3 regions of the Rhizobium gallicum bv. gallicum R602sp genome follow, and region 3 is predicted to be linked to each of the others. Evidence: riboswitches for the same ligand, from Rfam matches in the RefSeq annotation. Region 3 holds a riboswitch; each other region holds the start of a gene.
The links. A riboswitch is a leader RNA that binds a small molecule or an ion and turns the genes downstream of it on or off. The one in region 3 is predicted to bind cobalamin.
Positions count from the first base shown of each region.

Region 1: linked by a shared signal. The riboswitch ahead of RGR602_RS38760 (ABC transporter substrate-binding protein) and the one ahead of cobU (bifunctional adenosylcobinamide kinase/adenosylcobinamide-phosphate guanylyltransferase) in region 3 are both predicted to bind cobalamin.
Region 2: linked by a shared signal. The riboswitch ahead of bluB (5,6-dimethylbenzimidazole synthase) and the one ahead of cobU (bifunctional adenosylcobinamide kinase/adenosylcobinamide-phosphate guanylyltransferase) in region 3 are both predicted to bind cobalamin.

Region 1 covers NZ_CP006880.1:1,534-11,484, forward strand. Annotated here, with positions in the region: gene RGR602_RS23405 (FecCD family ABC transporter permease) at 1-972, opposite strand, end outside; gene RGR602_RS38760 (ABC transporter substrate-binding protein) at 1,032-2,072, opposite strand; cobalamin riboswitch at 2,326-2,559, opposite strand; gene RGR602_RS23415 (metallochaperone AztD) at 2,599-3,813, opposite strand; gene RGR602_RS23420 (ATP-binding protein) at 4,159-5,328, opposite strand; partial or broken gene RGR602_RS37575 (IS630 family transposase) at 5,543-5,654, shown strand; gene RGR602_RS23425 (metallophosphoesterase family protein) at 5,702-6,190, shown strand; gene RGR602_RS23430 (YciE/YciF ferroxidase family protein) at 6,423-6,920, opposite strand; gene RGR602_RS23435 (DUF6894 family protein) at 7,150-7,380, shown strand; gene RGR602_RS23440 (cysteine hydrolase family protein) at 7,398-7,979, shown strand; gene RGR602_RS23445 (hypothetical protein) at 8,118-8,348, shown strand; gene RGR602_RS23450 (hydrogen peroxide-inducible genes activator) at 8,366-9,304, opposite strand; gene katG (catalase/peroxidase HPI) at 9,535-9,951, shown strand, end outside.
Region 2 covers NZ_CP006877.1:2,110,607-2,120,557, forward strand. Annotated here, with positions in the region: gene RGR602_RS10550 (UDP-2,3-diacylglucosamine diphosphatase) at 1-700, opposite strand, end outside; gene RGR602_RS10555 (NADP-dependent malic enzyme) at 911-3,223, shown strand; gene RGR602_RS10560 (DUF2865 domain-containing protein) at 3,350-4,435, shown strand; gene bluB (5,6-dimethylbenzimidazole synthase) at 4,443-5,129, opposite strand; cobalamin riboswitch at 5,207-5,390, opposite strand; gene RGR602_RS10570 (TolB family protein) at 5,409-6,239, opposite strand; gene RGR602_RS10575 (NAD+ synthase) at 6,260-7,939, opposite strand; gene RGR602_RS10580 (LTA synthase family protein) at 8,122-9,951, shown strand, end outside.
Region 3 covers NZ_CP006877.1:2,240,667-2,250,617, forward strand. Annotated here, with positions in the region: gene RGR602_RS11195 (nucleoside hydrolase) at 1-394, opposite strand, end outside; gene RGR602_RS11200 (cobalamin biosynthesis protein) at 465-884, opposite strand; gene RGR602_RS11205 (TSUP family transporter) at 984-1,796, shown strand; gene cobO (cob(I)yrinic acid a,c-diamide adenosyltransferase) at 1,804-2,436, opposite strand; gene cobN (cobaltochelatase subunit CobN) at 2,453-6,382, opposite strand; gene cobW (cobalamin biosynthesis protein CobW) at 6,392-7,441, opposite strand; gene cobU (bifunctional adenosylcobinamide kinase/adenosylcobinamide-phosphate guanylyltransferase) at 7,446-7,970, opposite strand; cobalamin riboswitch at 8,253-8,648, opposite strand; gene RGR602_RS11230 (chloride channel protein) at 8,813-9,951, shown strand, end outside.

The DNA of each region.
Region 1 (9,951 bases), on a different replicon from region 3:
CGGCCTCCTTGCCTTGTAGAGGATGAGGGCAAAGACAGGCGCGCCGAAAAGTGCCGTGACCACGCCAATTGGAAGCACCTGCTGCGGGATGATCGTGCGCGAGACGATATCGGCAAGTACCATGAAGATCGCCCCGATCAACGCAGTTGCCGGCAGTAACCGCTCGTGAGCCGGACCCACCAGAAAGCGCGCCGCATGCGGAATGACAAGACCAACGAAGCCGATCGAACCGACGATGCTGACGACGGCAGCGGTCATCACGGCCGTCAGACCAAGAAGGGTAAGACGCACGCGCCGTACCGGTACGCCGAGCGCTGCGGCAGAGTCCGTACCGAAGGCAAAGGCATCCAGCACACGTGCGTGAAGCATGCAGATCACAAAGCCGCCGCCGGCAATGGGGGTAACGAGCAAAACATCCGTCCAGCGCACGCCGCTGAGGCTCCCGAGCAACCAAAACATGATACCCCTTGCCTGCTCGGCATTGGCCGAGGTCGTGACGATATAGGAGGTCAACGCATTGAAGAGCTGCGAACCGGCAACGCCTGCCAGGAGGATCCGGTCGGCGCCGCCGCCTGCGCCTGCGGCCAAAAGCGAGACGAGACCGAAGGCTGCCACCGCGCCGAAAAAAGCGCCGGTAGAAAGCGTCAGCACACCGGACCCGATGCCGAGGATCATGATGGCGACCGCGCCGGTCGAGGCGCCCGCCGAAATGCCAAGCACATAAGGTTCGGCAAGCGGATTGCGAAGCAGGGCCTGCAGCATGGCGCCCGTCATCGCAAGAGCCGCGCCGGAACTTGCAGAGACCAGGGCGCGGCTCAGTCGATAGTCCCAGATGATACCCTCATGGATCGGCTTGATTGCGAAGGAGGTGCCGAACATTCGGTTGGCAATAGCTTCCGCAATCGTCCGCAGCGGTATGACGATTTCGCCGATCGATACGGCGAGGCCTATTGCCAAGGTCAGTCCAGCCATTGAAAGTAGGGACAAGCCGGCAAAGCCGCCCCATCCGTTGCGTTGCCCGGCGTCTTTGCTCACTTCGCCAGCCCAAACTGCCGTATGGCTACTGCAAGCGTCTCGATGCCGTCGACAAGGCGGATCGATGGGCTCATTGCCTGCGAGTCCATGACGACCACCTGCTTCTTTTCCACAGCGCTGATCCTGCTTGCCACAGGATCGCTGTTCAAAAAGGTAAGCTTGATGGCCGGATCGTCGGCAGCGTAGCGGCGACGATCCATCCCGGCGATGACGATGATTGCAGGATTGAGGCCGGCGACCGTTTCCCAGCCGACCAACGGCCATTCCTCGTTCGTGGCAATCACGTTCTTTGCCCCAAGGGCTCGCATGATATAGGCGGGCGCGCCGTTGCGGCCGGCCATGAAGGCTTCCCCGTCGACTTCCTTGCTGGAGAACCAGAATACGACCGGGATATCCTTTACCCTTGTCTCGGCAACGGATGCGATCGCCTTATCCTCACGCTCCTTCAGCCTTGCGACCAATGCCTCGCCGCGGTCCTGAACGTTAAAGATCGCGGCAAGTTCGGCGATCTCCTGATAGATGACCTCGGTCTTCAGCATTTCCTTGCGCACACCATCACCACCCGTCGTATTGTCCTTGGCGGCGCAATCGGCCGGAGCGACATAGGTGTTGATGCCAAGCTTCGAAAACTGATCGTAGGTTCCAACCGAGCCACTCGGGCCGACATGCCACTCGAACTCGGCAGCAACCAGGTCGGGGCCGGTTCCGACCACCGCCTCGAAGCTCGGATCATTGTCGGCGAGCCGCTTGATCTTGCTGTTTTCCGCATCGAATTGTTTGAGCACTGGGCTGAACCAGACCGCCGTGCCCGTGATGCGATCCGCAAGGCCGAGCGACAGCAGGATTTCCGTCATCGCCTGGCCGATCGAAACCACCTTGCCCGGCGCCCTATCGAAGGTGATGGATCGGCCGCAATTGGCAATTGTCAGGGGGTAGGTGGTCGATGCGGCAAAAGCAGGTGCAGAAATCGCAAAGGTTGCCAATACCGCGAAGGCAAGGCGCAGAATGAACGGCCGACGTTTTGGATCGGATGACATGGAAACACTCACAGGGAGTTGAGGATGCGTCGGCGCGGCGGCCTGATCGCTCCGATTTTGATGGAAAACGCTTAGGGTGGTCACCGGCCATACGGGCGGGCGCGCCGCCCGGCACGACTGGCTTTTTACCTGCAGCGGCTATGGTTTATTGAAAAGGGCGATCCGTTCCGCCTCACGCGGAAGGGGTCTGCGCCGATTAGGGGCGTCAAAAGAAATCATCTCGTCTCCTGTTCCGGGCAACCCCGCCCGTTCAATTGATCTCTCTTTGACGGCAGGTCTCCTGGCTCGCGGATATGCACCGGACCATCTGCCTTCCCATGAGAACGAGCTCACAGTGGCATGGCGCGTGGCGCCACGAGGATGATCGGCAATCCGCTTACAGTTGCGGGGGCAGCCACGGTCTTGGTCCCTTTTGGGTCTTCCGCACCGTGTTCCCTATTAATCCTCTCGGAGTCTACGTCGGGGAACCGTCGCGCCCAGTTATGCCGAGCGCAACAGTCACGTCAAGCCGTAGATACAAGGGCGATCAATGGACAGCGCCTGATCCCCCGACGGCGACGATGCCGAAAGGCAGTCCCTGAACCGGGATGGTCCGAACCTCTTTCATGGTCTCAATATCGATCATCCGCACAACGCTATGGCGAGGATCGGTTATGGCGATCTGATCGCCTGCAACTGCGAGCCGGGGGCGCGGATCGCGCCAGTGACCATCCTTGCTGTAAGGCTCGGTGACCCTTGCCGACGTCGTGATTTGACCGCTTAGAACGTCGACAAGATGCAATTGCCCGTCTTCGGTCAGTACATAGGCATTCTTGACCCGCGTAGGATCGAGCGCGAAATCGATCCGGCGGGTCGGCAGATCGACCAAGCGATACGGTTCGGTGCCGTCTGGGTCGATCAGGGCAATCTTGTCCTCGCCGTAGTTGCCCAGGAAAAATTGCATCACCTTACTGCCGAGCAAGGTCGTCACTTTTCCCTTCGGCAGCCTGTCGCCATATTCCAGCATTTTAAGTTGCACGGTCTGCTCCTTGCCAGGACGCGCAATCAGGACGCCTTCCTCGCAACCGAAGGCACCGAGCTTTGCCGAGAAGGCTTCTCCGTGCAGCGCCGTGCAGGGTGTGACATCGCCGACCTGTCTTCCGTTTGTGTTTAGAACACGTAGGCCCAGACGTGGCGGCAGCTCATCCGGTTTGGTTTCCGTTTTGGTATCGGGAACCGAGACCAGCATATTCTGCCCCATGGGCACGGCGACACCATGGTGCGGTGCCGTCGCATCTATGAGCTTTTCGGATGCTGCGCCTTCCAGAAGATCTTCTTCGGAAACGAGCTTGGCTTTGCCTTCCCGATCGTAAAACAACACCACGTCGTCGCCGTGCACGACGGCGTGGACCGGCCGCTGCCCGTCGAGAGTGGCTTGCAGCAGCAAAGGTGCGGATGTTTCCAGATCGCGATGCTCGCCATGGTCGGAAAGCGTCACGCCGGTTTTGATCACCTGGACGGTATTGGCTTCTGATTGGACGGCAAAAACTGTTTGGCCGGAATGACTGGCGGCCAGCGCCGCATAACCCTTCAGCTCAAACTCACCGATCTGCTCACCGGTCTTGACATCGAATGAACGAGCGATGGGTGCCGTGTGGTCGGCGATGAACAGGCGCCATGTCTGCTTTTCCTCTTCAGCGGAGGCCGGGTTCACCGAGAGGCTTGCTGCAAAGGCCCCGGCGATCGTCAATCTAGGTAACATCGGAAATCCCTTCTTGATATGTAATAACATTACCATCTCTAGCGAAGTTTCAGAAACATGTCCAGGCCGTCGGGACCGAAGGCGATGCAGCGCTTGAATGCCGCTTCGAATCACATTCGCCGAGCTCCCGCGCCTTGCTGAACGTCGTGCCGGGCAGCAGGCTGGGCTTCCGCATCCGGGTGCCGATGAGAGGCTCGTATGACCGCCGAAGCGCGGCACCCGACGCCTTTTGACTGTTTCATACCTGCCCCGCTGAACGAGCAAGCAAAAACAACGTGTTGATACGATTGACAAGTTCGCCAGACGTGTCGACGAACTGAAATAGCGACAGTATCCGCGCGAATATTATTCCCGACCGCCTGCGAGTTGTTCGCCAAGCTGGCGCAAAGGGAGCACCTCGATATCATTGCCAAGAGGATACGCTTCGCTGCCTGGGTACACCACGATGCGGCGATCCGGCTCCAGATCGAGGCAGGCGTGGTGGAAGCCCCGCTCTACCTTTGGCGTGAGACTTCTCTTGATCTCGATCGCCCAGCGGCGGTCACGGGGCAACGTGACAACGAGATCGATCTCGGCGCCGGCCGAGGTGCGATAGAAATTGGCTTGGGCACCCTCTGGCATAACTGCATGAAGGGTCTCGATCACGAAGCCTTCCCAACTCGCTCCGGCCACGGGGTGGCCCAGGACATCATCAAGCGTGGTCAAACCAAGCAGACTGTGGAGCAGGCCGGAATCGCGAACATAGACGCGCGGCGATTTCACCAGGCGCTTGCCGGCATTGCTGTGCCAGGGCTCGAGCCGACGCACCAGAAGCAGATCGACCATGAGGTCGAGATAGGAAGCGACTGTCTTGCCGTCGACACCGAGTGCGCGGGCGAACTCCGCCGCATTGAGTAGGCCTGATTGGTGATGGGCGAGCATCGTCCAGAAGCGGCGTAGCGTTTCGGCTGGGATCCTCGGCCCCAGAAGAGGGATGTCGCGCTCGAGATAGGTCCGGATGAAATCGATGCGCCAGCGTTGGCTGACGGTGTCGTTCGCCGCCAGAAGGCTGTCGGGAAACCCTCCTCTAACCCAAAGCTTGTTGAGTTCGCCGGCTTCGACCTCGAGGCCGTCGATCGGTGCGAGTTCCAGATAGGCGATCCGACCGGCTAGGCTCTCGCCAGACTGTTTCAGGAGATCCATGGAGGCCGAGCCAAGCAACAGGAAACGGCCACTGCGCAGTCCCTTCCGTCGCCCTCGGTCGATCAGGCCGCGAAGGTTCTGGAACAGATCCGGGAGGCGATGGACCTCGTCGAGGACAACAAGTTTGTCCTCGTGTCCGGCAAGATAAAGTTCCGGCTCGGCGAGTTTGGCACGATCCGAGTCGGATTCGAGATCGAGATAGATAGACGGCCGTTGCTCGCCGATCTCCAATGCGAGGGTCGTTTTGCCTACCTGTCGGGGCCCGAGCAAGGCGACCGCTGGATTGTTATTGAGGAGCTCGACGAGCTCTGCTGTTTTCCATCTTGCTATCATCATTCGCGCAATTATGGAGATACGATCCACAATTGCAAGGTTAACCAGGGGGAGGTGCCGTGCCAGTCCGGAAGAAATGGATAACTGATCGTTTTGAACGTGTCTTATGAACCCACTGAAAGGTCATGAACTCCAACCTCGGCGACTGGATTCTGCTGTTTTTTTCCGGGAAACTGGCGCCTTGCCTTACGTGCCGATACTGCCAGTCGCTGGATGGCAGTCGGGCCTCGATCCGGCACGACTGGTCGTTATTGACGCGACTTGGATCAAGACGAACATGCCCCACTTTATGGTTGGGGCCCGAAAGCAAACGTCTGCGCGGCTTTTTGCTGGGCACTTTGACTCTGGCCGCCACCGCTCCATTGTTCCATTCATGATCTACTTTACGAGTGACACCCATTTCGCCGACCCGCGTGTGCTGCGGATCGATCGCAGGCCATTCCCCGATATGGCAGAGCACGACGTTGCGCTGATCAGGAACTGGAATGCCATCGTCGGAAAAGACGACGACATCTGGCATCTCGGCGACTTCATGTCGGCGAAAGGGGGCGACTGCGATCAGCTTCTTTCGATTCTGAACGGCCGCAAGCACTTGATTATTGGCAACTGTGATCCCGAGACGACAACGAAGGCTGAGAACTGGACCAGCGTTCAGCATTATGCCGAGCTCGTTACAGACGAGCATCTTCTCGTGCTATGTCATTTTCCGTTCCGGACTTGGCACAAGATGGGCAAGAACTCGATCAACCTTCATGGGCATTCGCATGGTCGGCTGAAGCCGATGCCCCGGCAATATGATGTTGGCGTTGATGCGCGGGCTCTCAGACCGGTCACACTTGCGCAGCTGCTGTCTTTGCCGTGACAACTTGCGATCATGATCGTGGCTTCGATGCGATTGACAATGCCGAAAGGCGCTGCGTTCCCCATTCCTGTTGCGCCGCGTGACACCGATTGCGTTTGGACAGAACAAATGGTCGTAGCGAATAAATGCCCCGCGCGGGCCTCGTCGAATGAAAGAGCGCCTCCAGCGCCGACGCGGGGCATGCTGGAAGGCCGCGCGAATGGCGGCCCTCCAAGCCATCCGGGTTAACGACTCATGCAGCCTTCGTTGCTTTCACATTTGCCGAAGTTTGCGCAAGCTGGGTGAGCTTCTTGTCGGTGGCTTCCTCTTCGGCGAGGCTTGCCTGAAGGAGAGGGATCGCCTCCTTCAGACCCAGCTGCTTTGCCCAGGCGATCAGCGTGCCGTAGCGGGCGATTTCGTAATGTTCGACGGCTTGGGCGGCAGAGATCAGTCCCGCGTCGAGTGCGGCGGAGCCTTTGAACTCTTCAATGATCTCTTCGCTTTCGGCGATGATGCCCTGAATCGCCTCGCAGGTCTTGCCACGAGCGGGCTTGCCGATGATCTCGAACACCTGCACGAGCCGCTCGACCTGACTTTCGGTCTCGTCACGGTGTTTCAGGAAACCTGCTTTGCCTTCCTCCGATTGCGCCGCGCGCGCCATTTTCGGCAAGGCTTTGAGGATTTGCTTCTCGGCGAAGTAAATGTCCTTCAGCGTGTCGACGAACAGGTCGTTTAGCGTCTTTGCAGCCATTCTGCTCTCCTATGGTAGTGGTAAGTGACCAACCGGAACGCGACGCAGCGCGGGATGTTCCGATAGCTGATTACAAGCCCATTGCTCACCGACATATGCGCAACGCAAAACCTCTGCGAGACGTCCCGACAGCCCCGCCGTCTTCGGAATGATTGACCAAGGGCATCACGTTTCACGCGGAACCACCGCTCACGCAAAGTGTTTCACTGACAACCCAAGGAGAGTTCAGATGAAATACTTTTACCGGGTCGTCGGCGCGAAAGGGGAACTGGTAGAGACGAGCCGCGAGTTTGACGGGGTGCGGGCTGCAAAGGCCGAAGCCCGCCACGCTCTTACCGAGACTGCCGCCGGCGGGCTACCCGAAACCCCCGTCCACATGTTGTCTGTCGAGCTATTCGACGAAAACCGCCTGCCAATCACTGAGCTGCGATTAATTCTAGAGGAAATTAGCAAGGAGTGACGCCGCTGAGCGAGCATTTGCATAGTCTTGGCGAATGGCGTCACTTGTGCGTGGACATGCAGTGCCTGTTCTTCGAGGCGACGCCATGGCACGTCGAATGGATGAAGCGCGTCTTGCCACTGGTTGAGGAGGTCGCGGGCCGTCATGCCGAGCGGACGGTCTTTACTCGATTTATTCCACCGGAAAACGCATCCGACATGCCAGGCACCTGGCAACACTATTACGAGAAATGGTGGATGATGACGCGCAAGCAGCTGCCGTCGGGTCTCATAGAACTTGTCCCTTCGCTTGCCCGCCTTGTGCCGCCTGCTCGGGTCTTCGACAAGGCCACTTACTCACCTTGGATCTGTGGCCGGCTCCATGCGACGCTTGCCGAACAGGGCGTGTCGACCCTTGTCATCAGTGGCGGCGAGACGGATGTCTGCGTATTGGCCGCGGTCCTGGGCGCAATCGATCTCGGTTACCGGGTCATTTTATTGACGGACGCTGTCTGTAGCGGTGCAGATGAATCGCATGAGGCGTCATTGGAACTCCTGGGCGAGCGATTTTCAGTGCAGCTTGAGCTGACAGAAACCGATCGATTTCTGCAGTGCATCTAGTCGACGGTAGGGAGGGGGAGACTTGGCTTTTTCGCCTTGTCGGTCGTTCTGGCGCCGTCAAATTTCTGCCCGCCATTGGCTCGTTTCGCGAAGTTGTGCGTTTACCATCGTAGAAACAGAGCCCGCCAGGAGAGATTTATGACCAAGACCTTCGACCTGTCCAACTTGTCCGATGATGAACTGTCCTCCCTCATCAACGAGGCAACAACCCTGCGAGACACCAGACGGGCTAGCCGTGAAGATGAGCGTCGAGTAGCTTCGGATGGTTCGACGGGGCAGGATGTAACGGACCCGGATCATGGCGTTATTCCCACGCCCACGCCGCGGGAAGTTAAGGATGAAGGTCAGGCGCATGGCCTACCTAAATAATGGTCGCCGCGAGCCAGTTATTGCTCGGCACCCACGTCCACGATGCTGGATTTGTATTGCTTGCGCATCGCATCGGCTGACTGACGGACGATTTCAGAAACCTTCAAGAACTGCTGGGCTAAAGGACTCGTCTTGCGCCAGATCATGCCGATCGTTCGTGAGGGTTGAACGCTCTGAAAGTGAGCGACAGAGACTGACGCCGAGCGCGTCTCTACTCCCACGGCCATTTCGGGGATCAAAGTAACGCCAATGCCGGCGCTGACCATTTGAACCAGCGTCGACAAAGAGCTGCCGTCCAGCAGCTCTCGCGGCAGCGCCGAACGAATGTTGCAGAATGACAAAGCCTGATCGCGAAAACAGTGCCCCTCTTCCAGTAGAAGCAGCCTCATTTCACGCAGGGCCTCGCGGTTGGGTACAGGCTTACCTTCATCCTCGCTTGGTCGAACCAGCACGAAATTCTCCGAAAACAATGGAACCTCGGTCAACGAAGGTTCGGATACCGGCAACGCGACAATTGCGGTGTCGAGCCTGCCTTCCGCCAGCTCGTGAACCAGCCTGGAGGTCAGCGTCTCGCGCACGTGGATCTCAAGCCCGTCATTTATGCGGGTGAGGTTGCCGATGATCGCAGGCAACAGGTATGGCGCGACCGTCGGGATCACGCCTATCCGCAGCCGCCCCACCAACCGGTCCTGCGAAGCGCGTGCTAGGTCTGCCAGTTCATCGACAGAACGCAGGATGTCGCGCACGCGAAGCGCAAAGGCTTCCCCGAAGCTGGTCAGCCGGACTTGACGCGCGCCTCTTTCGAAGAGCTCTGTCCCCAGCGTTTCTTCCAGTTCCTTGATCTGCATGGACAAGGCGGGCTGGGATATCGCACAAACATCTGCCGCACGTCCGAAATGGCCCTGTCGGGCCAGCGCCTCAAAATAGCGAAGCTGCTTGAGCGTCAAATTTGTCATAACTTCACCTTATCGCTGTGATCAGAAAATCCAACTTAAATTAATGAAGCAGCTTGGATATAGTGCTAAAGCAGAGAGGAGAGGCGGCCGCTGTCCCACCCGGTTGGTGATCGACGGCGGTCTACAGCGCGTCGTGCCCATATCCGCAACGCCTAACGTCGTAAGCTCTTTTCCTGCATGGCCGTCTTCCGCTGGGTCACCCAGTACAAGTAATCGCAAGGGATAAAAACATGGATTCAAAAGTCGAGACCGCGGGCAAGTGTCCGGTTGTTCATACACATACGGCTCATGGCGGGCGGTCGAACCGGGACTGGTGGCCGAACCAGTTGAATCTCAAAATCCTTCATCAGAATTCCTCGCTGTCCGACCCTATGGGCAAAGGATTCAACTATGCCGAGGAGTTCAAGAAGCTCGATCTGGAAGCCCTGAAAAAGGATCTCTTCGCGCTGATGACTGATTCGCAGGACTGGTGGCCGGCGGACTTCGGTCACTACGGCCCCCTTTTCATACGCATGGCATGGCACAGCGCCGGCACCTACCGTACCGGCGACGGGCGCGGCGGTGCCGGAGCTGGTCAGCAGCGATTTGCACCGCTCAACAGCTGGCCGGACAATGTCAACCTCGACAAGGCGCGCCGGCTGCTATGG
Region 2 (9,951 bases), 130 kb from region 3:
CATGCTCGGCGATCGCCGTACAGCTCTCCACCCAGTCACCGGTGTTGATATAGCGCACGCCGTCCATGTCCTCGATCACGGCATGGTGGATATGGCCGCAGATGACGCCGTCGGCGCCATGCTTGCGGGCTTCGTCGGCCACGACGCGCTGGAACTCGCCGATGAAATTGACGGCATGCTTCACCTGTAGCTTTGCCCAGGCGGAGAAAGACCAATAGGGCATGCCCATGCGGCGGCGGATCGCGGCCAGAACGACGTTGATCTTGATGGCCGTGTCGTAGGCCCAGTCCCCGAGATAGGCGAGCAGGCGGGCATTGCGGACGACGACATCGAATTCGTCTCCATGCAGGATCAGGTACTTCTTGCCGTCCGCCCCGTCATGCATCACGCGCTCGGCGACTTCGATGCCGCCGAAATGCATGCCGGGGAAGTCGCGCAGGAATTCGTCGTGATTGCCAGGGATATAGACGACCCGCGTGCCCTTGCGCGCCTTGCGCAGCAGCTTCTGCACGACGTCGTTGCAGACCTGCGGCCAGTACCAGCTGCGCTTCAGTCGCCAGCCGTCGACGATGTCGCCGACGAGGAATATCGTATCGGCGTCGTGGTAGCGGAGAAAATCGAGGAGGAAGTCCGCCTTCGCCGCCTTCGAGCCGAGATGCACATCGGAAATGAACAGAGTACGGAAGTGTCGAGTATCCATATTGTCTTTCACAAGCAATTGCCTGCGTCCTATCGTTCATCTCGCCTTCCAAAATCAGACTCGTGTTTCAGGAAGATGACAGATGTGCGAATTGGCACATCGCAGCGCTCACGAGATTTCCGCCCGGATGCGAATTTCTGACTGTCCCTGCCAGCCGATTGTTGTATGGAGAAGTCTTCAAAAGATGTGAGTGCGGCAGCGGAGACGGCAATGGATCATCAGGAAAAATCCAAGACGGAGAAGAACGAGACGGGCGGAAACCTCGACGAACAGGCGCTTTTCTTCCATCGTTATCCCCGTCCCGGCAAACTTGAAATCCAGGCGATCAAGCCGCTCGGCAACCAGCGCGACCTGGCACTCGCCTATTCGCCCGGCGTCGCAGCACCTTGCCTTGCGATCCGTGACAATCCGGAGACGGCGGCCGATTATACCTCGCGCGCCAATCTCGTCGCCGTCATCTCCAACGGCACAGCGGTTCTCGGCCTCGGTAATATCGGCCCGCTCGCCTCCAAGCCCGTCATGGAAGGCAAGGCCGTTCTCTTCAAGAAATTTGCAGGCATCGACGTCTTCGACGTCGAAATCGAGGCCCCCACTGTCGACCAGATGGTCTCCACCATCGCCTCGCTAGAGCCGACATTCGGCGGCATCAATCTCGAGGACATCAAGGCGCCGGAATGCTTCGAGGTCGAGCGCCAGCTTCGCGGCAAGATGAAGATCCCGGTCTTCCATGACGACCAGCACGGCACGGCCATCATCGTCGCCGCCGCGATCCTTAACGGACTGGAACTTGCCGGCAAGAAGATCGAGGATGTGAAGATCGTCGCCTCCGGCGCGGGTGCCGCAGCACTCGCCTGCCTCAACCTCCTGGTGACGCTCGGCGCGAAGCGCGAAAACATCTGGGTCCACGATATCGAAGGCCTCGTCTATGAAGGCCGCACCGAGCTGATGGACGAATGGAAGGCTGTCTATGCGCAGAAAAGTAAGATGCGTACGCTCGCCGACAATATCGGCGGCGCCGATGTTTTCCTTGGCCTTTCGGCTGCCGGCGTCCTGAAGCCCGACCTCCTGTCACAGATGGCGGACAAGCCGCTCATCATGGCTCTCGCCAATCCGACTCCTGAAATCATGCCGGACCTCGCGCGTGCCGCCCGCCCGGACGCAATGATCTGCACCGGCCGCTCGGACTTCCCGAACCAGGTGAATAACGTCCTCTGCTTCCCCTATATCTTCCGCGGCGCGCTCGATTGCGGCGCCACCGCCATCAACGAAGAAATGAAGATGGCGGCCGTCGAGGCCATCGCGGGGCTTGCCCGCGAGGAAGTGTCGGACGTCGCGGCGCGCGCGTATTCCGGCGAGACGCCTGTCTTCGGTCCGAATTACCTCATTCCTTCGCCCTTCGATCCGCGTCTCATCCTGCGCATCGCGCCGGCTGTCGCCAAGGCCGCCGCCGAGACGGGCGTCGCGTCGCGGCCGATTGCCGATTTCGACGCCTATCTCGATCAGTTGAACCGCTTCGTTTGGCGTTCGGGCTTCGTCATGAAGCCGATCTTTACCAGCGCCAAGCTTTCCGAGAAGAAACGTGTCATCTTCGCGGAGGGAGAAGACGAGCGCGTCCTGCGCGCGGCTCAGGTTCTGCTGGAGGAAAAGACCGGCGAGCCGATTCTGATCGGCCGCCCCTCGGTCATCGAGGCTCGCCTCAAGCGGTTCGGCATCCGCATTCGCCCAAACATCGATTTCGCCGTGGTGAATCCCGAAGACGATCCGCGCTACCGCGACTATGTCGAAGACTACTTCGCCCTCGTCGGCCGCGCCGGCATCAATCCGGAAGCCGCCCGCACGATCGTGCGCACCAACAACACGGTTATTGGCGCCTTGTCGGTGAAACGCGGCGAGGCGGATGCCCTCATCTGCGGCGTGGAAGGCCGCTTCGACCGCCACCTGAAAGACGTCGGCCAAATCATCGGCAAGCGACCAGGTGCCTGCACCTTCGCCGGTCTCAGCCTTTTGATCACCCAGAAAGGACCGGTCTTCTTCGCCGATACCTTCGTGAACTACAATCCGACACATGAGGAAATCGCCGAGATCGCCGTTCTCGCAGCCCAGGAGGTTCGCCGCTTCGGCATCACGCCGAAGGCCGCGCTGATCTGCCATTCGAATTTCGGCTCCCGAAACTCCGAGAGCGCACGCAAGATGCGCGATGCCCTGCAGCTCGTGCGCGAACAAGCCCCCGATCTGGAGGTCGATGGTGAAATGCAAGCCGGTTCTGCACTGTCGGAAGCGCTGCGCAAGCGCGCCATGCCGGATAGTTCGCTTGCCGGCGAAGCCAACTTATTGCTCTTCCCGAACCTCGATGCCGCAAACATCTCGCTCGGCCTCGTCCGCACCATGATGGATGCGCTCCATGTCGGCCCGATTCTGCTGGGGACTGCACAGCCTGCGCATATCCTGTCGACTTCGGTCACCTCGCGCGGAGTGGTCAACATGGCCGCGCTTGCCGTTGTGGAGGCTTCTCAGCCGGCGTAAGTTGTCGCAAAATGCGAAAATGCGTTACAATTGCGTCGCCAGCTTGTTAACGGAAGCAGGTTAAAAAGCCGGGATGCGGCGAATGTCACGCCGCACTCTGGCCTGACTTTGCTGCGGGATGATGCCGTGAAACGCCGAAACCTGACCCTTGCGATCCTGCTTGCCTTGGCCGCACCTGCTGCCGCGCAGACGCATGCGTTCTGCGACGACCTGCGCGGCCGCATTGCCGATCTGCCCCATGTCATCGGCAACGGCCCCGAAGTCCGCCAATATGCGAGCGCGATCGCCGAGCAGAATCTCGAGCTTCGTAAAGTCCGCAACGACCTTCGCGTCTACGGCTGCTCGATGGACAGCATGGTCGTGATCGGCGGCGAGAATGCGCATTATTGCAGCGAGCTGCAGCAATCCGAGGCGCGCATGGTCGACAACATTCGATACCTGCAGGAGCGGCGCAACGACCTGCGTAATCAGGGCGGCGCCGATTATCGCGTGCGCCGCGAGCTGATGGCGGCGCTCGAAGACAACGGCTGCAACGACGAGCTCGACTATGCCCCGGATCTGCAGGCCTATGCGCCGGGACCAAGTCCCGAAGAACAGGCGATGCGGAGCGATACCTTCATTCCGCTTGGAGAAGGCGAACAGGGCGACTTACAATATGGCGTGCCGCGCGGTGAGCTCATGTCGCATGTCAGCACCATGTGCGTGCGCACCTGCGACGGCGGCTTCTTCCCGATCACCACGAATGCAACATCGATCGATTTCAACCGCGACGCAGCGACGTGTTCGAAAATGTGCCCTGGAATCGAGACGGAGCTTTTCTATCAAGACATCTCGAATACCGAAGCCGCAAACATGATCTCGGCCTCGACCGGTGCGCCCTACAGCGCCATGCAGAATGCCTTTGCCTACAAGAACCGCGCGCCCGGCCAAAAGTCCCCCTGTTCCTGCAATCTCTCCGCCTATTACGAGAACATGCGCAAGAATCAGGCGATCATCGACCCGCCGAGGAAAGGCTCGATTACGAATATCAAGACGAAGCCGCGATCGGGCGCCGCATCCACGCCTGCCCCGCAGCCGCAGGTGCCGGACCGCCCTTATGACCCGGCCAACAGCAAAGTCCGCCAGGTCGGTCCGCAGTTCCTCGCCGGCGATCAGGGCGCGATCGATCTCAAGAACCCCGCAACGCCCGGACCGCAGCCGCAGCAGAACTGACGCGGCGTTACTGGCTTCCCCATCGGTCGCAGAAGACCAGTTCTTCCAGCGGCAGGCGCTGTCGCCAGCCTTTCACGGCCAGTTCCGGCGCGTGGTAAAGCTGATCGACATAACCGACGCAAAGCCAGGCGACGATCTCGATCCGCTCCGGAATGCCGAGCAGTTCCCGAATATCCGCATCGTGGAAGATGCTGACCCAGCCGACCCCGATGCCTTCGGCCCGGGCGGCAAGCCACAGGTTCTGCACGGCGCAGACGGTCGAATAGACATCTGTACGCGGATTGTGGGTGCGGCCGATGACCACCGGCCCTGCCCTGTCCGGATCGCAGGTGACACAGATGCTGAGCGGTGCCTTGCGGATGCCTTCGAGCTTGAGGCTTCTGTACATATCCCGCCGCTCCTCTTCAAACATCTCGGCCGCTTCCTTGTTGGCGCGCGAAAACGCCTGCCACGCGGCCTGGCGCACCTTCGGATCGCGGATCACGATGAAATTCCACGGCTGCATGAAACCGACCGACGGCGCGGCATGGGCCGCCCCAAGCAGCCGCGACACCAGATCGTCGGGCAGAGGATCGGGCAAAAACTGGTCGCGCACGTCGCGGCGCGTTTCGATGGCTCTATAGACCGAGGCCCGGTCGTGTTCGGAGAACTCGCCGGCCGGAACCAGGGCGGGGGCGAAAGGATCGAGTTGCATCGTTAAATCCCCAACAATGCTTGAGCACCCGCAACCGCAGCGCAGGAAGCGTCAAAACCTCGCCGCCGTCCGCGCGGTTCGGTCCATCTTGCCAGGCCGGTCTTCTGACTTGGCGTCACCCGCTTTCTGCAGCCTTCCCGGCAGATGCCAGTGGCCATTGTTGCAGCAAGCGTCAGCCTCACAGCGTTGGGCACGTTCCGGTCCTTCACCGGATTCCCGATTCTCCTGCTGGATGCAGGCACCTGACAGCAGTCTCTATCTCCTGAATCGGCGCCTCGTTCAAGTCTCCGGGAAGTAACGTACATAGGCAAATTCGTCGCCATCCGGTGACCAGCAGGGTACATTGATCGTGCCCTGCCCGCCGAAGAGCTCGAACAGCGTAGTCGGGTTGCTGCCGTCCATGTCCATCAGCCGCAGCCGCACATCAAGGTCGCGCGGATGATCGAAGACCTCCGGATCGTAGGAAAGGATCAGCACCTTGTCGTTCTTCGGTGAAGGATGCGCAAACCAGTTGCCATAGTTGTCGTGCGTCACCTGCGCCAGGCCGGTTCCATCCGGATGGATGCGCCAGATCTGCATGAGACCGGTGCGGCTGGAGTTGAAGTAGATCCATTTCCCGTCAGCCGAATAATCGGGCCCGTCGTTTCGCCCCTCGCCATGCGTCAGCCGCTTTTCGGGGCCACCATCGACGGAAATCGTATAAATGTCGAAGGCGTCGTCGCGAATGCCGCAATAGGCAAGCTCCTTGCCGCTCGGCGACCAGCCGTGCCAATAGGAGGGAAGATTGTCGGTGATCAGCCGCGGCGTCCCGCCAGCCGCCGGCAAGACATAGATCGCCGACTTGCCGAATTCCGTCTTGTCGGAAATGACAATTTGTGTCCCGTCCGGCGAAATGCCGTGATCGTTATTGCACTGCGTCGCAAAATCCGTATCGACAAGCTGGAGGCCGCCGGAGCCGTCCGGCCGCAGCCGGTAGAGCAACCCGTCGCCATTCAACAGCATATAGGCGCCATCAGGCGAAAAGTTCGGCGCCTCGATCAGCTTTTCCGTCTGGACGACAATCCGGCTTTCCCCGGAGCGGATATTATAGATCTCGACCGAACTGCGCATGCATCCTCCAGGATTTTGGGTTACCGGTCGCGGAACCGGTTGGTGATCGGGTAGCGGCGATCACGCCCAAAGTTCTTCTTGGTGATCTTCACGCCCGGAGCCGACTGCCGGCGCTTGTATTCGGCGAGATAGAGCAAATGCTCGACGCGGTGGACGGTCGCCACATCATGCCCCCGCGCGAGGATCTCCTCGACAGCCATCTCCTTCTCGACGAGGCATTCGAGGATGTCGTCGAGCACCGGATAAGGCGGCAGCGAATCCTGGTCCGTCTGGTCCGGGCGAAGCTCGGCGGACGGCGCCTTGTCGATGATGTTTTGCGGGATCACCTCGCCGGACGGCCCCAGCGCGTCCGGCGGCACATGACCATTGCGCCAGCGCGACAGCGCATAGACCTGCATTTTATAGAGGTCCTTGATCGGATTGAAGCCGCCATTCATGTCGCCGTAGAGCGTCGCATATCCAACCGACATTTCCGACTTGTTGCCGGTCGTGACCACCATGGAACCGAACTTGTTGGAAATCGCCATCAGGATCGTGCCGCGCGCCCGGCTCTGCAAGTTCTCCTCGGTAATGCCGCTATCGGTTCCTTCGAACAGCGGCGAGAGCGCCGAGGCGAAGCCTTTCACCGGCTCCTCGATCGGCACGATGTCGTAGCGGCATCCGAGCGCCTTGGCACAGTCGGCCGCATCCTTCAGCGAATCGGTTGACGTGTAGCGATACGGCAGCATCACGGTTCGCACGCGCTCCTCGCCGAGAGCATCGACGGCGATCGCCGCGCAGATCGCCGAGTCGATGCCGCCGGAGAGGCCGAGGACGACATTCTTGAAGCCGTTCTTATTCACATAATCGCGGAAACCGACCAGGCAGGCGCGATAGTCGGCCTCGTCGGGCTCGGGAATACGAGACATCGGGCCTTCGCTACAGCGCCAGCCGTTTTCGCCGCGCTTCCAGGTCGTCACCGCCAGCGCGGTTTCGAACTGGCTCATCTGGAAGGCCAGCGATTTGTCGCCGTTGAAGGCGAAACTCGCACCGTCGAAGACGAGTTCGTCCTGGCCGCCGAGCTGGTTGGCGAAGATTAGGGGCAGGCCGGTTTCGATCACCTGCTTGAGCGCCACCTGATGGCGCACGTCCACCTTTCCGCGATAATAGGGTGAACCGTTCGGCACCAGCAGGATTTCGGCACCACTTTCGGCGAGTGTCTCGCAGACGCCGAGATCGTTCCAGATTTCTTCACAGATCGGCACGCCGATCCGCACGCCGCGGAAATTCACCGGCCCCGGCATCGATCCTTCGGAAAAGACGCGCTTCTCGTCGAACTCGCCGTAGTTCGGCAGGTCGATCTTGTCGCGCAGCACCAGGATCTGGCCGCCGTCGAGAACTGCAACCGAGTTATGCCGCCCCGTCTTTCCCTGCCGCGGGAAGCCGACGATGACGCCGGGACCGCCGTCAGCGGTATCGGCCGCGAGGTCCTCGACCGCCTTCTGGCAGGCCCTTAGAAAGGCCGGTTTCAGCACGAGGTCTTCCGGTGGATAACCGGAAATGAAAAGCTCCGTCAGAAGCAGCAGATGCGCGCCTTGGCGGGCCGCATCGGCGCGTGCCTCACGGGCTTTGGCAAGGTTTCCGGCGACATCGCCGACTGTCGGGTTCAACTGGGCAACGGCAATCTGGAGTGTATTCAAAGGAGCGCTTTCCTGTGTCATGTCATCCATTTAGCGCGGGCCGCCCGCCGCTTCAATTGCCCGCGCCATGAAAAGCCGGCGGGGGCTTGCCGGGCGAAAAACCCAAAACATTATGGAAAAGCCGGGAAACCGAGAGGTTCATCTAGCGTTCATGACAGGCATGTGACACTTCGGTGAAGATTTTATGACGTCGGAGTATGCCGTTGATCCCGTTGATAATGAAGTCCGTACCGGCCAGAAAAGCAGCACTGCTTTCCGCCGGTTTCGGGTCGAGTATACAGTCTCCGGGAGCGCGCGCGGCAATCGGCATCGTATTTTCGTTTTCTCTCGCTTTCCTCAGCGTTGTCGCCGTCGAGTGGATTGCGCGCGGCACGTTGATCGATGTCGGCGAGTTCCTGACATCGACGGTCAGGCCCGGCATGACGACCGTCGCCATGCTGACGATCGTGATGTTGACCCTCGATGCCGTATTTGGACGGCGCTACCAATCGGCATTGGTATTGATCCCGCTTTTCCTGATCCCCGCCTTTGTCTCCAATCAAAAGCAGCACTTTCTCTCCGACCCCTTCTATCCGTCCGACGTGCTGTTTACCCGTCAGATTATGGAACTGCTGCCGGTCATGGTGCGAGACAGGCCGTGGACCGCCACAGCACTTCTCGTCGGCATCGTGCTTTTCACCGCAGGCATCGTTTTCGCATGGCGTTATGCCTGGCAGAATTTCCCGAAACTCTCCCGCCAGGCTCGCCTGCGCCACCTTTGTCTCGGGCTGCCGGTGATAGCGGCTTTCGCGTCGCTCATGGACTATTCGCAATATTCCTACATTCGCGACCGCCTGCAGGTGGTGCCGATGATGTGGGACCAGAAGGAGAACTACCGCAGCAACGGCTTCATACTGGCCTTCCTCTTCAACATCCCGATGGCCGATGTCGCAGCGCCCGCCGGTCTCAACGCCGATGCGCTCGACGCGATCCCCTCGCGCAACTACGGCTATCTAACAGGCCCGGAAGAAAAGCCGGACATCATCATGCTGATGAGTGAGTCCTTTTGGGATCCGACGAGGTTCAAAAACCTCTCCTTCAGCGCCGATCCGATGCCGAACGTCCGCGCCGCGCAGTCCGGCTACGTCTTCTCGCCGGAATTCGGCGGCATGACCGCCAATGTCGAATTCGAGGCACTGACCGGCTTCTCGAACGCCTTCCTGCCTTATGGCAGCATTCCTTACCAGCAATATGTCCGCAGCGACGTGCCCTCGCTTGCTACCTTCTTCCGCGGCGAAGGCTACATCGCCCGCGCCCTGCACCCCTTCAGCGGCTGGTTCTGGAACCGAAACCAGGTCTACAAGGATTTCGGTTTCGAGGAGTTCCGGACCGAAGAAACGATGCCGCCGATGGAAAAGCGCGGCATCTTCGCCTCCGACGATTCTCTGATGAAGGAGATCATGCGTGAGGGCGACGGCCTCGATAAGCCGTTCTTCTTCTTCGCTGTCACCTTGCAGGGACATGGTCCCTACGAGCCGTATCGCTATGCACGCAACACGATCGGCATCCGCGGCAACATTCCGGAGGCCGATCGTGCGACGCTTGCGACCTATACGCAGGGCGTGAAGGAAGCTGACGACAGTCTCAAGACGCTGATGGATTGGGCCTCGAAGCGTGAGCGCGAAACGATCATCGTCCTTTGGGGCGATCACCTGCCGCCGCTCGGCAACGTCTATATGAGCGCCGGCTACATGGCGGACCAGGTCGCGACCCGCAGGGCGCCGCTCGACGTGATGAAGCGCGAGCATGAAACGCCGCTGGTCATCTGGTCGAACAAGAAGGGCGTGAAGGAGGACGTCGGCACGATCAGCCCGTCGCTGATCTCCTACAGCCTCCTCAAATTTGCCGGTTTCGAGCATCCCTTCTACACCGGTTTCCTCGGCCGCGTGCAGAAGAAATACGACATCATCGACCGTTACCAACTGGCGGCGCGCAACAACAAGGCGACGCCGGACTGGGTGCGCGACCGCAAAAAGCTCGATCCTCTTGTGCGT
Region 3 (9,951 bases):
GGTTCGTCATGCGGCCGACGGCAACGAGCGTCACCTCGCCGGGATTGGCGCGCACGGTGTCGACGATGAACCGGTATGCCGGGCGCGGATCGAGCGGCACATCGACCATCTCCGGCACGTCGATATTGCCGAGGCCATTGTCGCCGTGCACGAAGGTCGGCCAGTCGATCTCCTTGCGCGACGGGTCGATCGTCGTACCCGTACCCTTGGCGACAGGGGCTGAAATATTCCACTCGCGCTTCAAAAACAGCGCGTTGCGCGTCGTCGCTTCGATCGAGGCATTGCCGAAAACGGTCGTGATGCCGATCAGATCGACGTCGGGGTGACGATGCAGGAACAGGAGTGCCATGGCGTCATCGACGCCCGGGTCCGTGTCATAAATGACCTTGTGCATGAGATTTCCTTTTATGCAGTTCGTCGCGTGCCGGAAAACGCCTCGCGACGTGGCGACACCATAGCGCCCGTTATTCTTTCTGCAACCGCATGCGGGCGATCGCCGCGGTCGCGTGCGCAGATTTGATCTTGGGCACGGCAAGCTCTGCGTTGCTGCCGCAAGCGGCAAGCGCAGCGGACTCGGCAACGCCGTGGCAGCCGACCCGGGCAAAGACGATGTCGGATGGATTCTTAAGCCGCGGCGTCTCTTCCTCAAGGCGTGCGGCACTGAAAAACAGCACCGGCACGCCGAAATGCCTGGCGGCCTCGAAAATAGCAGGCTCCCCGGCCCGGCCGTCGATCGACGCGATCGCGGCGAGTACACCGGGCGCCAGACCGCCGAGCCGCAAAACCTCGGCTGCAAGCGCCATGACTTCGTCGGGCGGCGTGCCGCGCTCGCAACCGAGGCCGAGGACATGGCGGCGTGAAATATCGAACGTGATTCCGGTCATCGGCCTATTTTGAAATGCATGCCTGTCCCACCAGCCATTGCAGCCGGAAGCCGGAAATGCAACATGGCGCGGACTTCATTCCTGCCTTCGAGTTCCGCCTTGTCCGACATCGCTCCCCATCTTCTTCTTCTCCTCTCACTTGCCGGCTTTTTTGCCGGCTTTGTCGATGCGATCGCCGGCGGCGGCGGGCTCATCACCGTCCCGGCGATGCTGATCGCAGGAATTCCGCCGCTCCAGACGCTCGGCACGAACAAGGTACAATCCGTTTTCGGAGCAGCGTCCGCGACGATCGCCTATGCGCGCAAGGGCCATGTGAACCTTCGAGAACAACTGCCGATGGCCATGTTGGCGGCTATGGGCGGTGCGCTCGGTGCGGCCCTTGCGACGATCGTGCCCGGCGACGTCCTGCGCGCCATCATGCCGGTGCTGCTTGTCGCGATCGCGCTCTATTTCGCCTTCAAGCCGAACCTCAACGACCTCGATACCCACCGCCGCATCACGCCTTTCGTCTTCGGCATGACCTTCGTGCCGCTGATCGGCTTTTACGACGGAGTTTTCGGCCCGGGGACGGGTTCCTTCTTCATGCTTTCCTTCGTGACGCTTGCAGGTTTCGGCATGCTGAAAGCGACGGCGCATACCAAGCTTCTGAACCTCGGCTCGAACATCGGCGCGCTCATCGTCTTCGCCTCCTTCGGAGCAACGCTCTGGACGGTCGGGCTGATGATGGGCGTCTGCCAGTTCCTCGGCGCACAGGTCGGCTCAAGGCTTGCGATGCGCACCGGCGCCAAGCTCATCAAGCCACTGCTCGTGACGGTTTGCATCGCGTTCACGGTCAAGCTTCTGTCCGACCCGACGAACCCCCTCCGCCTCTGGAGCCTGGCAATGGCCTTCGATTACCTGCCGGGAAATTGATCCGCAATCAGAACTCCACGCCGGGCTGTCCCTTGATACCGGAGCGGAACGGATGCTTGATCAGCTCCATTTCCGTGACCAGATCGGCGATCTCGATCAACTCGTCCTTGGCGTTGCGGCCGGTCAGCACGACGTGAGTCATATAGGGTTTCTCGGCCTTGAGAAATGCGGCCACCTCGTTGACGTCGAGATAGTCATAGCGGAGCGCGATATTGATCTCGTCGAGTAGCACCATGGAATTGCGCTCGTCGCGGATCATCTCCTTCGCTTTCTCCCAGGCAGCCCTCGCCGCTGCAACATCGCGCGCGCGGTCCTGCGTCTCCCAGGTGAAGCCCTCGCCCATTGTATGAAACTGACAAACGTCGGAGAAATGCTTCTCGATCAGGTCGCGCTCGCCGGTCCACATCGCGCCCTTGATGAATTGCACGACGGCTGACGGTTTACGGTGGGCGATATGTCGGAAGATCATCCCGAAGGCGGCAGACGACTTGCCCTTGCCTTTTCCGGTATGGACGATGATCAGGCCCTTCTCGTCGGTCTTCGTGGCCATGATCTTGTCGCGCGCGGCCTTCTTCTTGGCCATCTTTTCGGCGTGACGTGCATCGTCCTTCTCGCCGCTTTCCACTGGTTCTTCGCTCATTTTCTTCCCTATGAAGCTATGCCGTTTCTGTGTGACGTGGCGCTTCGAGATCGAAGCGCGCCGAATTGCTGCGCGGCGACCAGAGCCTGCGCTCGATCGCTTCGAGCAGACGCTCCTTCATGTCCGCAAGCGCCGCCGGGTTCTTCTCCGCCATGAAATCGCGGACTTTCGGATCGCCGACGAAGGCCTGGTAGACGGCCTCGAAATGGTGATTGCCGACGGCCCCCGTCGTCGCTGCGAAAGCAAAGAGGTAATCGACCGTCGCGGCGATCTCCAGCGCACCCTTGTAGCCATGGCGCATGACGCCATCGATCCATTTCGGATTGACCGCACGCCCGCGCACGACGCGACCGATCTCCTCCTCCAGCGAGCGGATCACCGGCATTTCGGGCCGCGAGTGATCGTTGTGGTAAATCGCGGGACGTACTCCTCCCAGTTGTTCGGCCGCAGCCGCCATGCCGCCTTCGAATTGGTAGTAATCGTCGCTGTCGAGCAGGTCATGCTCGCGGTTGTCCTGATTCTGCACCACGGCCTGGATGGAGCGCAGGCGCTCCTCGAAGACGCCGCGTTCGGCCCTGCCTTCCTCCGACGCGCCGTAAGCATAGCTGCCCCAGACAAGATAGGATTCCGCCAGATCGGCACGCCGCTCCCAGCCCTTTTCGTCGATCAAAGCCTGCAGGCCCGCACCATAGGCACCAGGCTTGGAGCCGAAGATGCGGTAGCCGGCGCGTTTTTGTGCGGATGCCCCATCGAGGCCGGCTGCGGCAAGGCGCGCGGCTTCGCCGCGCATGCGGGCGGCGATCGGGTTGTCGGTGGCATCTTCATCCAGAGCACCTACAGCACGGATTGCCTTGTCAAGTAGCGCGATCTGCTCGGGAAAGGCATCCCGGAAGAAGCCGGAGATGCGTAGCGTCACGTCGACCCGCGGGCGCCGGAGCAGCGCAGGCGGAATGATCTCGTAGCCGGTGACGCGCCGCGAGGTCATGTCCCAGACCGGCTTGACGCCGATCAGCGCCAGCGCTTGCGCGATATCGTCGCCGCCGGTGCGCATGTTCGATGTGCCCCAGGCCGTCAGCCCGAACGAGACCGGCCAGTCGCCATGGTCTTGAACGTAGCGCCGGACGAGCAATTCGGCGGATTTTTTTCCGAGTTCGAAGGCTGCGGGCGTCGGAACGGCGCGGCTATCGACTGAGTAGAAATTCCGCCCCGTCGGAAGCACGTCCGGACGCCCGCGCGTCGGCGCGCCGGACGGACCGGGAGCGACGAAGCGGCCGTCGAGGCCGCGAAGAAGGCCCGCGATTTCTGCCTTGCCGCAGGCGAGGATGGAAGGCTTCAGGCGGGTTTCGATCTCGGTGAGAACCGATTGGGTTGCAAGCCAGTCCGGCGGGCATGGAATTTCACCGGCGACCAGTTTCGCGGCAAGTAATTCGATGCGCTCGACGGCGTCGCCGTTGGTGCGCCAAGGGGTATTGCAGGTTTCCGCCAACAGCGATGGCCGCGGACCGAGCCAGGGCGCCGACATATCGCAATCGAGGGGGTCGAAGGATAGCGACTGCTCCCGAACGGAGAGAAGGTGGCCCGAAGGATCGGACGAGACGCAAGGGGCGGAACGTTCGGCCTGGCTGGCGCCTGCTCGTTCGCTCCTTTTGTCGCTTACCCCCTCATCTGTCCTGGCAGAGATCGTCTCTTCGCGCAGGAGAAGAGGGAACTCAAAAAACGCATCTGCCGCAATCGCACGGTGCAGGCTGGCATCGCCTCGCTCGCCCAGATTGCGCGGAACGCGGGCCAGTGCCACCGTAAGATCAGTCAGTAACCGGCCCTGCGGCGCAACACCGAACACATGCAGGCCATCGCGAATCTGCATTTCCTTCAGATCGCAAAGATAGGCGTCGAGCTTCTTCAGCGCCTCGTCCCCGCTCTCGCCTTTGGCGATCCCCGCATCCCGGTCGAGACCAATATCGGCGACGAGATCAAGGATCTGCTTGGCGAGCAGCCGAATGCGCCGCGGGTCGCCGCCGGAGGCCTCGTAATATTCGTCGACCAGAGCTTCCAGGTCCTTCAGCGGCCCATAGCTCTCGGCCCGCGTCAACGGCGGCGTGAGGTGATCGATGATGACGGCGCTGGTGCGCCGCTTGGCCTGCGTGCCTTCGCCCGGATCGTTGACGATGAAAGGATAAAGATTTGGCAGCGGGCCGAGGATCGCTTCCGGATAACATTCCGAAGACAGCGCCAGCGCCTTGCCCGGCAGCCATTCCAGATTGCCGTGCTTGCCCATATGGATCACGGCATCGGCGCCGAATTCCTCGCGGAGGAAGGCATAGAAGGCGAGATAGCCATGCGGCGGCACGAGGTCCGGTGAATGGTAGCTTTCTTTCGGATCGATGTTGTAGCCGCGTGCAGGCTGGATACCGATGAGGAGATTTCCGAAGCGGGTGAAAGGCAGGGCAAAACTGCCGTCCGTGAAATAGGGATCGGACGCCGGATCCCCCCAGCGGGCGGCAATCTCGTCTTGAATCTTTTTCGGAAGAGATGCGAAGAACGCTCTGTAGCCATTCAAGGAAAGCGTCTCGCGGATCACCTTGCCATCGTGTCCGGAATTGGTCGGCCCCTCGGCGAGGTGCCGCATCAGCGCATCGCCATCGGCCGGGAAACCGGAAATGGCGTAACCCGCATCCTGCATCGCCTTCAGCACCTCGATCGTGCTGGCTGGCGTATCGAGGCCGACGCCGTTGCCGAGGCGTCCGTCACGGTTTGGGTAGTTTGCAATCACCAGCGCGATGCGCCGTCCCGCTAGCTGCCTGTTTCGGAGGCGCGCCCAGTTGGCGGCGAGTTTCGCCGTATAGCGCATGCGATCGATATCCGGCTCGCTGGCGACGATATTGGCCTCGACGGCCGCGTCGTAACGGGCGGCAGACTTGAACGAAACGGCCCGCGCCAGCACGCGGCCATCGACCTCCGGCAGCGCGACGTTCATGCCGAGATCGCGAGCGGAAAGGCCTTGCGATGACGAGACCCACGCCTGCTTGGATGTGGCGGAGAAAATCGCCTGGAGAACGACGGCGCCGTTTGTTTCAAGCACGCTCGGCGCGCGATCGGCGCCGGGCGCAGACACGGCAAAACCGGTGGTGTTGATCACCACATCGGGCGGCGCTTCTGCAAAGATACGCTCGAGAATGGCGGCCGATAGCGGATCCTTGAGGCTATAGGCGAAGATCGGCAGAGGGCGCAGGCCTTCCGCCGCCAGCGCTTCGATGAGCGCTTCGACGGGGGCCGTTTCGCCGCTTTGCACGAGCGCTCGGTAGAAGCTGATGGCGACGGTGGGTTTGAATCCGGCCTCTTCCTTCGCGTTTGGGATAGCGGACGCGGAAAGAACTTTCCACTCCTCAACGTCAATCACACCTCGACCTGGCCACCAGATACCCGCCTTCATCAGCGGCGCAGCCGCGCCCGGCTTCTCATCGCCGGAGAGCATCGCCGTCGCGTAATCGAGAAAGCTTCGCGAATTCCCGTCGCCGCCTTCGATCAGATAAGACCAGAGCGCGTTGAGATCGTTGAGCGACACGTTCGAAAATGGCGTCAATCCCGCATCCGGCTTCGAATCCCCAGGCAGGACCGCAATCATGGCACCATGCCGCGCCGCGCAGGCGTGCAGCGCCTCCAGCGCGTAGTGGAAATAGCTCGCGCCCCCGAGCGCCCGGACGATGATCAGTTTTGCGCACCTCGCCGTGCGCTCGATATAGGCATCGACGGACATTGGGTGCTTGAGGCTCATCAGGCTGGCGAGCCGGAGCGTGAAAGGTCTTCCGGCTTGCGCGTGAGCCGCAGCGATCGCCGCAAGCTCGGTATCGGCCGCAGACAGGAACAGGATATCGGCGGGCGATTGGCCGAGGTCGACCGCCTCGTCGCCGTCGCTGATCGTTCCTCTCTGGGCAAGAAGCAGATGCATGGCCGAGCCTTAGACGAGTGCCTGGATGGCCTTGCGGACGGTGTTCTGATCCATCTCGTGCAATCCGATCACCACAAGCCGTGTGCCGCGCGCTTCGCCCGGCGCCCAGGCGCGGTCGAAATACTGGTCGATACGGCTGCCAACGGCCTGGACCTGCAACCGCATCTGCTTGCCCGCGACATCGGCAAAGCCCTTCAGGCGCAGAACATCGTGCTCGGCAATCACGCCTTTAAGCTTCTCGGCGAAGCCTGCCGGATCGTCGATCGGGCCAAGGTCGACCACGAAGCTGTCGAACTCGTCGTGATCGTGCGGCGTGCCGTCCTCATGCTCCAGCTCGTGATGAGACTTGCGGTTGCCGATGTCCTCTTCGGTCCCGATGCCGAGGCCAAGCAGCACGCTTGCCGGAACCTCGCCGTTCCTCGCCTCGATCATCGCCGGCTTGCGGGCGATGCGGGAGGCTACTTCGTGGCGCACGCGGCTGAGCCCTTTGCCGTCAAGGAGATCGGTCTTGTTGAGCACGATGAGGTCGGCGCAGGTCAGTTGGTCCTCGAAGAGTTCTTCGATCGGGCTTTCATGATCGAGCGAGGCGTCGTCTGCCCGGCGCGCATCCACCGCATCGTGATCGTCGGCAAAACGGCCGGCCGCGACGGCCGCACTGTCGACGACGGTGATGACACCATCGACGGTCACTTCGCTGCGGATATCCGGCCAGTTGAAGGCGGCAACGAGCGGCTGCGGCAGGGCGAGGCCGGAAGTTTCGATGACGATGTGATCCGGACGCTGGGCGCGCTCGAGAAGCTTCGTCATCGTTGGAATGAAATCGTCGGCAACGGTGCAGCAGATGCAGCCATTGGTCAATTCGATGATATCGTCCTCAGTGCAGTTTTCCGCGCCGCAGCCCTTCAATACGTCGCCATCGACGCCGAGATCGCCGAACTCGTTGATGATCAGCGCGATCTTCTTGCCGCCTGTGTTGGAAAGCAGGTTGCGGATCATCGTCGTCTTGCCGGCGCCGAGGAATCCGGTGATGACGGTTGCGGGGATCTTCTGCTGGCTCATAGGTTCAACCCTTCATTTTCAGCGGCAATCCGGCCGCGATGAAATACACGTCCGCGGCTTCCGCCGCTATCATCTGGTGCAGCCGTCCGGCATGGTCGCGGAAATCCCGGGCCATGCGGTTTTCCGGCACGATGCCTAGGCCGACTTCATTGGAAACGATGACGAGCCGCGCTCTTGCCTTCGGCAACCAAGCCGCAAGTGCTGCGAATTCCGCTGCCATATCGCGCTCCTCCATGATCAGATTGGTGACCCAGAGCGTCAGACAATCGACGAGGATCGCCCGGCCCCCGCGGTCGATAATGGAAAGACGGGCGACGAGCTCCAGCGGCTCCTCATGCGTCGTCCATTGTGGGCCGCGATCGGTTTTGTGGCTCTCGATCCGCTGACGCATCTCCTCGTCCCAGGCCCGGCCCGTCGCGACGTAGTGGCGCTCAAGGCCGCTATCGGCAACAAGCTGCTCAGCAAAACGGGATTTGCCGGAACGCGCGCCGCCGAGGACGAAGGCAGTGCCGCATGTGGGATGAGTCATCTGGAGTCCTGCGGCGTAAGAAACGGCGCTACCGACGCATGGCGCAGCCAACCCTCATTCTTGGGCGCGGAAGACACCCTGGAGATGGTTGTTTCATTCACGGCGCGGACGCGCCGTGGCCGGTTCCTTGTGACAATCCTCGGGTTAGACCCGAGGACAGGAATACGGGAAGTCGAAAGTGCGGTGTCCCGCAAAGACGCCACAAAATGCGGCATGGAATTCCATCGTTCAGCCATGACAACCTCCGTGCTGGCAGCGGGGAACAATGCCCCAGAATGGGCTCTTCGCCCGGCACGCATGGCAGGTCTCCTGGCTCGCGGGTGTCGGCCGACCGGGGCGACCCATCTAAGGTCGCCCCTGATCGCACCAGTGGATCTTCCTCGCCTTCCCGGCTGCATTCTCGTGAAAAGGCGGACGATTCGTAGAAATAGAGGCGTCCTGCCCCGGCTGATCACAATGCATTTCCAGTGGCTTTTCCGGCGCCCCAGCCACTTCACCTCATCCGCAACATGCGAAAGGAGCCGTGAACTGGCCTGAACGCCGGACGGAAGACCCTGACCGCTCTACAGTCGCGGGGTCGGCTGTGATGAAGACGCCCGGCTTGGGTCCGTCCCTTCACATTCCCTTTTCATCCGGAACGGCATCTGCCGTCCCGAAACCATCCGTAAGAATATTCATCGTTAGGCAAGCCGCCCTCCGAAGTCAATTGCGAGCACCCAAACGAGACCGGCGACGAACCGCTTCCAATTCGCGGTGCATTTCGCGCCGGGCTTTCGCCACATTTCGGGAGCAAGCGCCCCTATTGCCCTTGACGCTGTTGGCCGCCACCTAGTTCTTTGCATATGCTCACGAAATTGAATTTCCCGCGCCTCTACCGGCTCTACCGCCTGCTCGACGCCGGGCGGCTTCGTGCGCTTGCCCGCCGCAGTGAAATGGGCATGGTCTTCGCCGGGATCGCCGTCGGCGTGACGTCGGGCCTGGCTGTCACCGGCATGAGCCTCCTCTCACGCGAGCTGCATCGCTTGATCTTCGGCATCAGCGACATCGAACGGCTGAGTTCATCGCAGACAAACGACAAATTCCTGCTTCTGATGGCGCCCGTCTGCGGCGGGATGCTGCTCGGCCTTCTGTTTTTCATTCTCGCGCGAACCCGCAAGAAGCCCATGGTCGATCCCATCGAAGCGAACGCTTTGCATGGCGGACGGCTGTCGCTGACGGATAGCATCATCGTCGCCGTCCAGAATCTGGTTTCAAACGGCTTCGGCGCCTCCGTCGGCCTCGAGGCCGGCTATGTCCAGCTCGCGGCGGGTATCGCCTCCAAGCTCGGACTGAAGCTGCAGCTCCGCCGTGCAGATCTGCGCGTCCTTGTCGGCTGCGGCGCCGCCGGTGCGATCGCCGCGGCCTTCAACGCACCATTGACGGGCGCCTTCTATGCATTCGAGCTGATCATCGGCACCTACACGATCGTGTCGCTGACGCCGGTCGTCGTTTCCGCGCTCGTCTCGACGCTCGTCGCGCGCCTGCTGGCGGGAAGCGATTTCATGATCGATGTCGGTGCCTTCGGCACGGTGGTTCCGGCTGATTATATCCCTGCCCTGTTGCTTGGCGCCTTCTGCGCCGGCGTCGGCATCCTGATCATGCAGGGCGTAGCCTTCATCGAGGAGCTGGCGCGCAAAAGTTCGGTTCCGACGCCGCTTCGCCCGGCGCTCGGCGGCATCGTCGTCGGCCTTCTGGCGATGATTACGCCGCAGGTGCTTTCGGCGGGCCATGGTGCGCTGCATCTGAACCTTGGCCGTGATGTTGCCGTCCCGGTCCTGGTCGGACTTCTCCTGCTGAAATCCTTCGCATCGGCAATCTCCATCGGTTCCGGCTTCAGGGGCGGCCTCTTCTTCGCCTCACTCTTCATGGGCGCGCTGCTCGGCAAGCTTTTCGCCTATTGTGCCCCCTATTTCGCCCATGCGACACTCACGCCCGTAATCTA